DNA from 3 places in the Arthrobacter sp. Soil_C_49 genome. Region 1 is predicted to be linked to each of the others. Evidence: riboswitches for the same ligand, from Rfam matches in the RefSeq annotation. Region 1 holds a riboswitch; each other region holds the start of a gene.
What was found. A riboswitch is a leader RNA that binds a small molecule or an ion and turns the genes downstream of it on or off. The one in region 1 is predicted to bind S-adenosylmethionine.
Positions count from the first base shown of each region.

Region 2: another riboswitch for S-adenosylmethionine. It lies ahead of AC3A4Z_RS06075 (aminotransferase class V-fold PLP-dependent enzyme); the one in region 1 lies ahead of metX (homoserine O-acetyltransferase MetX).
Region 3: another riboswitch for S-adenosylmethionine. It lies ahead of AC3A4Z_RS15710 (DUF1737 domain-containing protein); the one in region 1 lies ahead of metX (homoserine O-acetyltransferase MetX).

Region 1 is NZ_JBDGJZ010000013.1:45,709-48,974, reverse strand. It holds gene AC3A4Z_RS17925 (winged helix DNA-binding domain-containing protein) at 1-142, shown strand, start outside; gene AC3A4Z_RS17920 (hypothetical protein) at 156-719, shown strand; gene metX (homoserine O-acetyltransferase MetX) at 726-1,841, opposite strand; SAM riboswitch class IV at 1,854-1,969, opposite strand; gene AC3A4Z_RS17910 (bifunctional o-acetylhomoserine/o-acetylserine sulfhydrylase) at 2,083-3,266, opposite strand, start outside.
Region 2 is NZ_JBDGJZ010000002.1:586,164-589,429, forward strand. It holds gene AC3A4Z_RS06070 (class I SAM-dependent methyltransferase) at 1-485, opposite strand, end outside; gene AC3A4Z_RS06075 (aminotransferase class V-fold PLP-dependent enzyme) at 541-1,968, opposite strand; SAM riboswitch class IV at 2,006-2,119, opposite strand; gene hisN (histidinol-phosphatase) at 2,280-3,092, opposite strand; gene rsgA (ribosome small subunit-dependent GTPase A) at 3,141-3,266, opposite strand, start outside.
Region 3 is NZ_JBDGJZ010000010.1:1,605-4,870, reverse strand. It holds gene opgC (OpgC domain-containing protein) at 1-1,262, opposite strand, end outside; SAM riboswitch class IV at 1,606-1,720, shown strand; gene AC3A4Z_RS15710 (DUF1737 domain-containing protein) at 1,734-2,009, shown strand; gene AC3A4Z_RS15705 (rhodanese-like domain-containing protein) at 2,006-2,416, shown strand; gene AC3A4Z_RS15700 (O-succinylhomoserine sulfhydrylase) at 2,417-3,266, shown strand, end outside.

The DNA.
Region 1 (3,266 bases):
CGATGTCCGGCTCTCTGGGGCTGAAACTCCGGGTTCTCCCGTGGCCGCGGCGGTTCAGGCAGCTGTGGAACGGTACGGCGCTTTTATGGGACTCCCCACCGTCCGCGTGCAGCCCGGGCTTAAGCTGGAAGGACACCAATGAGAGGCACGGCACCGTGAGCAACTTGTTTTTCTGGATCATTATCTTGTCGTTCCTGATCCCGATGGCCATGCGGATGTACCGGAAGTCGGTGGCCCGCAGGAACCATGAGCAGAGCTTTACGGGGCGCTACCCGGACCAGTTTCCGGGCGGCGGGATGTTCCCCGGCTCCAACGGCCCGCAAAGCAAGCAGCCCCGGGACGGTTTCACCCAGCAGGACTACTTCGGCGGCGGATTCCGCCAGCTTGACCAGCCCCAGCCCCTCCCCGGCGAGCCCCTGCCGCCCGTTCAACCGCTCCCGCCCGTCCCACCGGCGGGCCAGCAGTTCCCGCCCTACGGGCAGCCGGCTTTCCGCGAGCCGACGTTTGGACAGCCCGGCTACGGACAGTCCGGGCAGCCGCAGCAGGGACAGCGCGAAGAAGCCCCGCAGCAGCCCGCAGTCCCTGCAACTCCCCCGCCGCCGTCGGCCCCGCAAGGCTACCGCGCGCGCAAACTGGCGGAACTGGATACGCAGTACAGCAACGGTGAGCTTTCCATGGAGGAATACATGACCCGCCGCACCGAGATCATGAACGGCTAGGAGCCGTCAGACCAGGAAGCTGGTCCGGAGCTGGTGCCCCAGCTGGCCGATTTCGGTGAGGAATCCGTCGTGCCCGATGGGCGCCTCGATGAAGTTGACGTCCACGTCTCCCGGGAGCGCGCGGGCCAGTTCCAGGGACTGGGACGGGAAGTAGAGCCGGTCCGAATCCACGGCGGCCACAAAGAAGCGGGCGCCGGCACGGGACAGCGTTTGTTCCAGGGACCCGCGGCCGCGGCAGACGTCGTGGCTCATCAGTGCTTCGGTGATGGCGATGTAGCTGTTGGCGTCGAACCGCTGGACCAGCTTGGTGCCCTGATGGTCCAGGTAGCTCTCCACCTGGTAGCGTCCTCGTGCCGCGAGCTGCTCGCCCTGGAACGGTGATTCGGGGGCCTGGGGTGCCCGGCCGAAGCGTCCGTCGAGTTCAAGGGGCGAACGGTAGGTGATGTGGGCAATGCGCCGGGCCAGGGCCAGGCCCTCCTCCGGCAGCGGCCCGCCGTAGTAGTCACCGCCATTGAAGTTGGCGTCCTGGCGGATGGCCAGCGTCTGCGCCTGGGCGAAGGCGATCTGCTCGGCGGTGCTCGCGGCCCCCACGGAAATCACGGCGCAGCGCTGCACGCGTTCCGGATACGTCACCGCCCACTCCAGCGCACGGGCGCCTCCCATGGACCCGCCCAGCACCGCGAACCAGCTGCTGATGCCCAGCTGGTCGGCCAGCCGGGCCTCTGCCGCGGTGCTGTCCCGGAGGGTCACCAGCGGAAAACGGGAGCCCCAGGGCTTGCCGTCAGGGGCGGGCGAGGACGGCCCGGTGGAGCCGTAACAGCCGCCCACAATGTTGATTGATACGACGAAGAACCTGTCCGTGTCCACGGGAGCGCCCGGTCCTGCGAGCTGTTCCCACCAGCCTTCTTCGTCGGTGTCGCCGCGGGTCACGTGCGTGCTGCCGGTGAGGGCGTGCTCGATCAGGACCGCGTTGCTGCCGTCCTCGTTGAGCGTGCCCCAGGTTTCATAGGCGAGGGTGACGTCCGGCAGGTAGCCGCCTGCCTCGAGCTGCAGCCCCCCGATGGAGGCATAGCGGACAATCCCGTGTTCGGGAACGGTGGTACGGGTGACGGTAACCGTCATGGCAAGACCTCTTCTACGCGCTTGCCTGCCGCCGTCTGACCGGCAGGCCAGGTCTTCACCCGGGGCACCCCACCGCGGAAGGAGGGTTGCCGGCCAGCAAGCCGGGGCTGTCACTGGCACTCATGACCTTCATTGAGTGTACGAAACAGCCCCCGCCCGCCGCCAAGAGTGTGACTGGTTGTGACTTCCCGGTTGCCGCCGCTGCTCCTGCCGGTGCTCCTGCCGGCAGTCAGGGCGCCGCTCAGGCGCCGCTGGCTCCCTTGGCCGCCCTGAAGCCGGCTTCGAGGTCCGCGAGGATGTCATCGATGTGTTCGATGCCCACGGAAAGCCGCACCAGTCCGGGCGTCACGCCGGCCACTTCCTGCTGTTCCGGTGAAAGCTGGCTGTGGGTGGTCGACGCCGGATGGATCACCAGGGAGCGGACGTCGCCGATGTTGGCCACGTGCGAGTGCAGTTCAAGGGCGTCCACGAAGCGCTTGCCCGCCTCTGCCCCTCCGGCCAGGTTGAACGAGACGATGGCGCCTGTTCCCTTCGGTCCGTACTTGCGGCCCCGCTCGTACCAGGGGCTGGAGGGCAGGCCAGCATAGGCGACGGATTCGACGTCGTCCCTTCCTTCCAGCCAGCGCGCCACTTCGGTGGCGTTTGCCACGTGCCGCTCCACCCGCAGGCTCAGCGTCTCCAGCCCCTGGGCGATCAGGAAGGCGTTGAAGGGCGACACCGCCGAGCCGAGGTCGCGCAGGAGCTGGACCCGGGCCTTGAGGATGTAGGACAGGTTGGCGCCCAGCGCGCCCTCTGCGCCGAGGTCGCGGGCGTAGACCAGCCCGTTGTAGGTGGGGTCCGGGGTGTTGAACCCAGGGAACTTTTCCGCGTCCTTACCGAAATCGAACTTCCCGGAGTCCACGATGACGCCCGCGATGGCAGAACCGTGGCCGCCCAGGTACTTGGTGGCCGAGTGCACCACGATGTCAGCGCCCCACTCGAGCGGGCGGATGAGGTACGGGGTGGACAGGGTGTTGTCCACGATCAGCGGCACCCCGGCCTCATGCGCCACCTGGGACACGCCTTCAATGTCCAGCACGTCCTGCCGCGGGTTGGAAACCACCTCACCGAAGAAGAGTTTGGTGTTGGGCTGCACGGCGTCCCGCCACTGGTCCAGGTTGTCCGGGTCCGCCACGAAGGTGACCGAGATACCGAACTTCTTCAGGGTGTGCGCGAAGAGGTTGTAGGTGCCCCCGTAGAGGCTTGGGCTGGCCACGATGTGGTCTCCCGCCTCGGCGATGTTAAGGATGGCGAATGTCTCCGCGGCCTGCCCGGAGCTGAGCAGCAGGGCCCCCAGGCCGCCTTCCAGGCTGGCGATCCGCTGTTCCACGGCCTCCTGGGTGGGGTTGCCGATCCTGGTGTAGATGGGAGCCAGCTCCGCCAGCG
Region 2 (3,266 bases), on a different contig from region 1:
GCGTGCATGATCCGGGACAGCCGGTGCACCCAGGGAACGGAGGTGTCCAGCTGGTTCCAGATGAGGCCCAGCGTTCCGTGCGGCCGCAGGACGCGTGCCAGTTCGGTGCTGGCCGCGAGGGCGTCACACCAGTGCCAGGCCTGGGCAACGCTCACGACGTCGAAGGCCGCCGCGGGCAGGCCGGTGACCTCTGCAGTGGCCTGGACAGCCGTGGCAGCGGGATAATGCGCGCGTAACTGTTCGAGCATGTCCGTGGAAGGGTCCACCGCCGTGACGGACAGTCCCATGCCGAGCAGGAGTTCGGTGAACTTTCCGGTGCCGGCACCGGCATCGAGCGCATCCCGGGCTCCGGCAGGGACCAGCCAGCGTGCTGATTCTTCCGGGTAGCCCGGGCGGACCTGCTGGTAGTGCCGGCCGCCGTCCTGGAAGCTTTGGCCGAGCTCCCGCCGCCGTCCGTGGTCAAGTTTGGGGCCACCCCGTACCACGTGTGGCCTCCTTCGATTGATGCCCTTGGGTATCCTTCGAATTTACCGCAAGTGCCTAGTCGTCGATGCAGGGAGCGGCACCCGCGGTGCCGGGAGTGTTGGGAGCCCAGTGCGGGTAGGTCCGGGTGTCGTTGGCGGGAACCCAGCGCCCGGCGTCCACCACGTAGTCCCAGCCCAGCCCGTTGTTGCGCAGCGCCGCGATGCCGGCAAGGAGACGCTCGGCGTCCTCCAGGCGGGAGCCGACGCCGAAGCTGGCGCGCAGCGATCCGGACGGCAAACCCAGGCGCTTCAGCAGCGGGTGGGCGCAGAAGCGGCCGTCACGGAGGCCCACGCCGTGCTCCGCGGACAGGTAGGCGGCCACCAGCCCGGCGTCGTAGCCCTCCACGGAGAAGTTGACCACGCCGATGGTGTCGGTGTCCGGGTTGGTGTCCTTGAAGATCTGGTGCACCGTGACGCCGTCGATCTGCTGCAGGCCTTCCACCAGGAAGGAGCGGATGGCAGATTCGTGGGCGTGCCACTGCTCCTGGTCCAGCCCGGCAATCACCTGCGTGGCACGGGCCAGGGTCGCCGCGCCCAGGACGTTGGGCGAGCCGCCCTCATGGCGGGCCGGGCCGGTGGCCCAGCTGACGCCGTCGAGCCTTGCTTCCTTGACGGCGCCGCCGCCGGCAAGGTGCGGCGTTCCGGCGTCCAGCCAGTCCGTGCGGCCCACGAGCACGCCGGAACCGAAAGGTGCGTACAGCTTGTGGCCGGAGAAGGCGAGGTAGTCGACGTCGTCCGCTGCAATGTTCACACGGCGGTGCGGCGCAAGCTGGGCGGCGTCCACCACGATCCGTGCGCCGTGTTCGTGTGCCAGCGCGGCCAGGGCACGAATGGGGAGGATTTCGCCGGTAACGTTTGATGCGCCGGTGACGGCGAGCAGGCTCACACCGCCCTGGCTCAGTTCCGCGCGGATGGCGTCGATGGTTCCAGCGATGGTGTCGGCGGCAACGATGCTGCGGTGCGGGACACCCTGCCACGGCAGCAGGTTGGCGTGGTGCTCGATGTCCAGGTAGAGGACTTCGCCGTCGGGCCGGCCGTCCGTTGCGGGCAGGCACCCGGCCAGCAGGTTGAGCGAATCGGTGGTGTTCCGTGTGAAGATCACCGAATCATCCGGGCGGCCGCCCACGAACTCCCGCACAATGTTGCGTGAATTTTCGTACACGGAGGTGCTGATCTGGGATGCGTAACCGGCGCCGCGGTGGACGCTGGCGTAGAACGGCAGGATCTCGTTAAGGTACGCCGAGACCACGGAGAGGGCCGGAGCCGAGGCGCCGTAGTCAAGGTTGGCGTAGCGGACGTGGCCGCCATGGATCAGCGGTGCCTGGATTTCTGCGCCGGTGACGGCGGCGAGCGGACGCCCCGCGGCAGCACGGCGGGCATCAAAGATGGTTCCAGCCGGGGCAGCTTCAAAGGTGGCGTTGGGGGAGACGGTGGCAGTTGTCACGGCAGACCTCACTTCAGAAGGACTCCCACACCCGGGGAATCCGCGCTTGCCGCATCCGCTCCGGACCGGCCTGGTCGTCACCCGGGGCACCCCACCGCGGTTGGAGGGTTGCCGGCCAGCAAACCGGGGTTTCGCGCTGGCACTCGTGACCTGGTTAAGAGCGTAGAACATGGGGCCGGAAGGTTCGAAGCCGGCACAAATGTTAAGCGTTTTGTTACGAGCCCGCTGGAAAGGGCTTCTTTTGCCGAAGAAACGACGGCGGGCACCTCCTCGTGGGGGTGCCCGCCGCTCAGTTCTTCGGTAAAGCCGTGCTAGAGGAGGTCGTCCAGGTCCGGGTTCAATCTGCGGAGTACCTCGGAGTGCAGGATGGAGTTGGTGGCCAGTGCGTTGCCGCCGAATGGCCCGTCTTCCCCTTCCAGGGATGTGAAGCGGCCCCCGGCCTCCACCACGATCGGCACCAGTGCTGCCATGTCATAAAGGTTCAGTTCAGGTTCGCAGGCAATGTCCACGGAACCTTCCGCCACCATGCAGTAGGACCAGAAGTCGCCGTACGCACGGGTCCGCCACACATCCTCGGTGAGGCCCAGGAAGTTGTCCAGGCTTCCGCGTTCCTTCCAGCCGCCCAGGCTGGAATAGGAGAGGGAGGCATCGGACAGCTTGGAAACGTTGGAGACCCGCAGTCGGGTGGCCGCGGCGAGGGAGCGGCCCATGTAGGCGCCCATGCCCTTGGCGGCCCACCAGCGTTTGCCCAAGGCCGGTGCGCTGACCACGCCGACCACCGGCTCGCCCTCATCCACCAGCGCAATCAGGGTGGCCCAGACCGGGACGCCGCGGACGAAGTTCTTGGTGCCGTCGATGGGATCGATGATCCAGCGGCGGGACCCGTGCCCGGTGCTGCCGAACTCCTCGCCCAGCACAGCGTCGCGCGGGCGGGAACGTGACAACTGGCCGCGGATGGCTTCTTCGGCGGCCTTGTCCGCGTCGGTGACTGGCGTCAGGTCAGGCTTGGTCTCCACCTGGAGATCCAGGGCCTTGAAGCGGCTCATGGTCTGGTCGTCCACGGAGTCGGCCAGGACATGGGCCAGGCGCAGGTCATCGTTGTAGCTTGAAGCGGGTTGGATCATGGTTACAAACTACCGTCTTCACGCGGTTCTGCTGGGAGATCGGCGTGGTCAGTTGACGCTGCCGAGCTCCTTGGCCTCCTGGGCCTCCATCCGGGGATCGGTGCCGAGGAGCCGACGCAGCGAGGCCAGCCGGGCTACTCCGGTGGCTCCGGCATGGCCGCCGGCCACCCAGGC
Region 3 (3,266 bases), on a different contig from region 1:
GCCATGCCCCGCAGCAGGTCCACCCGAGAGTCCCTGTTGGAGGGATCCGTGTAGCTCCAGGCCGTTGCCGCGTTGACCCGCCGGGGGATCTGCCACAGCGCCACCAGGAGGATGATCAATGCCGCTCCCACCGTCCAGGCAGCGGCCCCCGCAAGCGTGTTGGCACGGACGTATCCCGCTCCGGCGGCGATGTCGGTAACAGGCCCGGTGACCATGGGGGAAGCCTCCAGCCGGTCACGGGCGGCGGCCGCAACTGCAGGGTTTCCGGTGAGCAGCCAGTCGATGCTTGCCACGCCGATGTCCCTGGTGCTGGTCCGCTCATCCCAGACCACTGCAGCCGTCTTGGCGAAGTCTGTGGACGTGGCGGCATCCAGGACTTGATCCCACCAGCCCACTTTGATGTCCAGGTCGGAAGCGCCGCCGGAGGCCGGGCTGTAGAAGGCCGCGGTATGCAGCAGGAACGGCTTGTCCTTCCCTGCCGCATACGTTGCGTAGAAGTTTTCCGCGCCGGAGGTGGTGAGCATCTCCTTCAGTTCGTTCTGCCGGGGCACTGTATTCACGGGAGCGCCGCCGGCGGTGTCGTCATGGAAGGCGGTCAGGCCCACCCAGTCCACGGCGTCGTCCCCGGGATAGTAGGGGGCGTAGGCCGCGTCGGAACCGTTCCATACGCCGTCACCGTTGGTATCCAGCAGGGCAAAGCCCTCGCTGCCTGGTCCGGGGGCGTTCCGGTGCCGGTCATAGGGGTAGTCCTTGCCTAGGTAGGGCTCCCACACCATAGATGTGCGCTCGCCGTCAGTTTCGTCGAATGCCGCGGAAATGGTTTGGAAGGCGGACCGGTAGGCGGCGGGCTGCTGGCCCCATTCCACCCAACTGGCATTCATGTCCGGGGCGAAGCGGACCAGCAGCTGGCCTTTGAAGTTCACGGCCAGCTTTCGGACCTCGGCGACGAAAGATGCGGCGGCGTCAGCAGTGACCTGGTCCAGCGGAACAGTGGGCTTCACCGTCAGCATCGCATGGGCGCCCTGGCCCCCGGACTGCTCCAGGAAGCCCCGGATGTCGTTCTCCTCCGATGCGCGGAACGGCAAGGCGATGTCGTGCCCGAAAAACGCCGGGGAGGCCCCCAGCCTTTCCGTGAAGCCGGCCGCCGTATCCTCACCCCATTCCAGGACGGCTCCGAGCATCGGCTTACCCTCATCCGGGAAGGCATCTGCAGCGCGGGCGGCTCCAGCGGGAACCACCAGCGCAAGGACAGCAATCAGCATTGCCGCGAGCAGGGCAGCGCCCGCACGGAGCAGTGGCAGGCGCCGATGCGGCCAGCGGAAATTCGGCGGAGGAAGTTGCCGTGAATGGTGTTGCAGCCCTGCGGCTAGTTGCGTGCTGATGAGAACCCCCGGGCATTTTTCTCCGACGACTGGGGCGGTGCCCCCCATGAGAAACACTATCTTCCGGGGAAGCCCCGTTAGGCGTAAGGCGCTTCGCCGCCTCGTGGTGATTCCCGCCGTCGTCCGTTCCGCAAACGGCAGTAACGCGCCCAAGCTGCTTCAGTTACGGAACATGACGACGACGGCGGTGCGGCAGTGCGCGCCAAGTGTTACGTTTTTGGGGAGTAATGAGTACCGGCGCCAAGCCCTGACTGGCCGGTCGGCAACCCTCCTTTCGCGGCGGGGTGCCTCAGGTGAATACTCGGCATATCGACCGATTCGAGCTGCAAGCGTGAGAGAAGGAGATCCGTCATGTCTGACGCACCTGCCCCCGAAGAAAAGCTGGCCTACCGCCTCATCACAGGGCCGGATGACCGGTCCTTCTGCGAGCGGATTTCCGCCGCCCTGGCAGAGGGCTACGTGCTGCACGGAAGCCCGGCCGTCACGTTCAACGGCCTCACTGCCATCGTGGCGCAGGCCGTGATCCTGCCGGCAGCCGTCGCTTCCGCCGACGCCGCTGTAGCCACCGCCGTGGACGAGCTTGTACTCGGCGAAGACCTTGAGTTCGCCGGGGAGGGCCACGCATGAGCTACGCAGGAGACCTTACGCCGCAGGAAGCCTGGGACAAGCTGCAGCAGGGCGCCATCCTGGTGGACGTGCGCACCGAGGGCGAATGGGCGCACATCGGCATCCCGGACACCAAGGCCACGGACAACGATCCGCTGTTCATCCAGTGGACCTTTCCGGGCGGCATCCCCAACCCCGATTTCCTTAAGGACCTGAGCCTGCAGGCCCCCGAGGATGGCTCCACTGAACTGCTGTTCCTCTGCCGCTCCGGCCAGCGGTCCATCGCCGCCGCCATCGCCGCCACACAGGCCGGGTTTACCTCCTACAACGTGCTGGAGGGCTTCGAAGGCGAGCCGGACCGCTACGGCGAACGAACCGTAAATGGCTGGAAGAACCGCGGCCTCCCTACCAACCTGGGAAAGAACTAAGTGACCTTCAACGAAGACGCCGCCGGCTGGAGCCCTGACACCCAGGCCGTCCGCGGCGGACTGGACCGCACCAACTTCCAGGAAACCAGCGAGGCTGTCTTCCTGAATTCAGGCTTCGTGTACGAATCCGCCGCCGCTGCCGAGCGGGCCTTCACCGGCGAGGACGAGCGCTTTGTCTACTCCCGCTATGGCAACCCCTCCGTGGCCACCTTCCAGGAGCGGCTCCGCCTCCTCGAGGGCACCGAGGCGTGCTTTGCGACGGCGTCGGGCATGTCCGCCGTTTTCACCGCCTTGGGTGCCTTGCTGGCTGCCGGCGACCGCGTGGTTGCCGCCCGCTCGCTCTTTGGCTCCTGCTTTGTGATCCTCAACGAGATCCTGCCGCGATGGGGCGTGGAAACCGTCTTCGTTGACGGCCCGGACCTGGACCAGTGGCGGTCAGCTCTGTCGCAGCCCACCACCGCTGTTTTCTTCGAATCACCGTCCAACCCCATGCAGGAGATCGTGGACATCGCTGCGGTGAGCGACCTCGCCCATGCAGCGGGCGCCACCGTGGTTGTGGACAACGTTTTTGCCACTCCCCTGCTGCAGCGCTGCGGGCAATTCGGTGCGGACGTCATTGTCTACTCCGGCACCAAACACATCGATGGCCAGGGCCGCGTGCTGGGCGGTGCCATCCTGGGCACCAAGGAATTCATCGAGGGCCCAGTCAAGCAGCTGATGCGCCACACCGGCCCGTCGCTGTCCGCCTTCAACGCCTGGGTCCTCACCAAGGGCCTGGAGACCATGGCCCTGCGCGTGAACCACTCCTCCGCTTCCGCCCTGCGGATCGCCGAGTGGCTGGAGCAGCAGC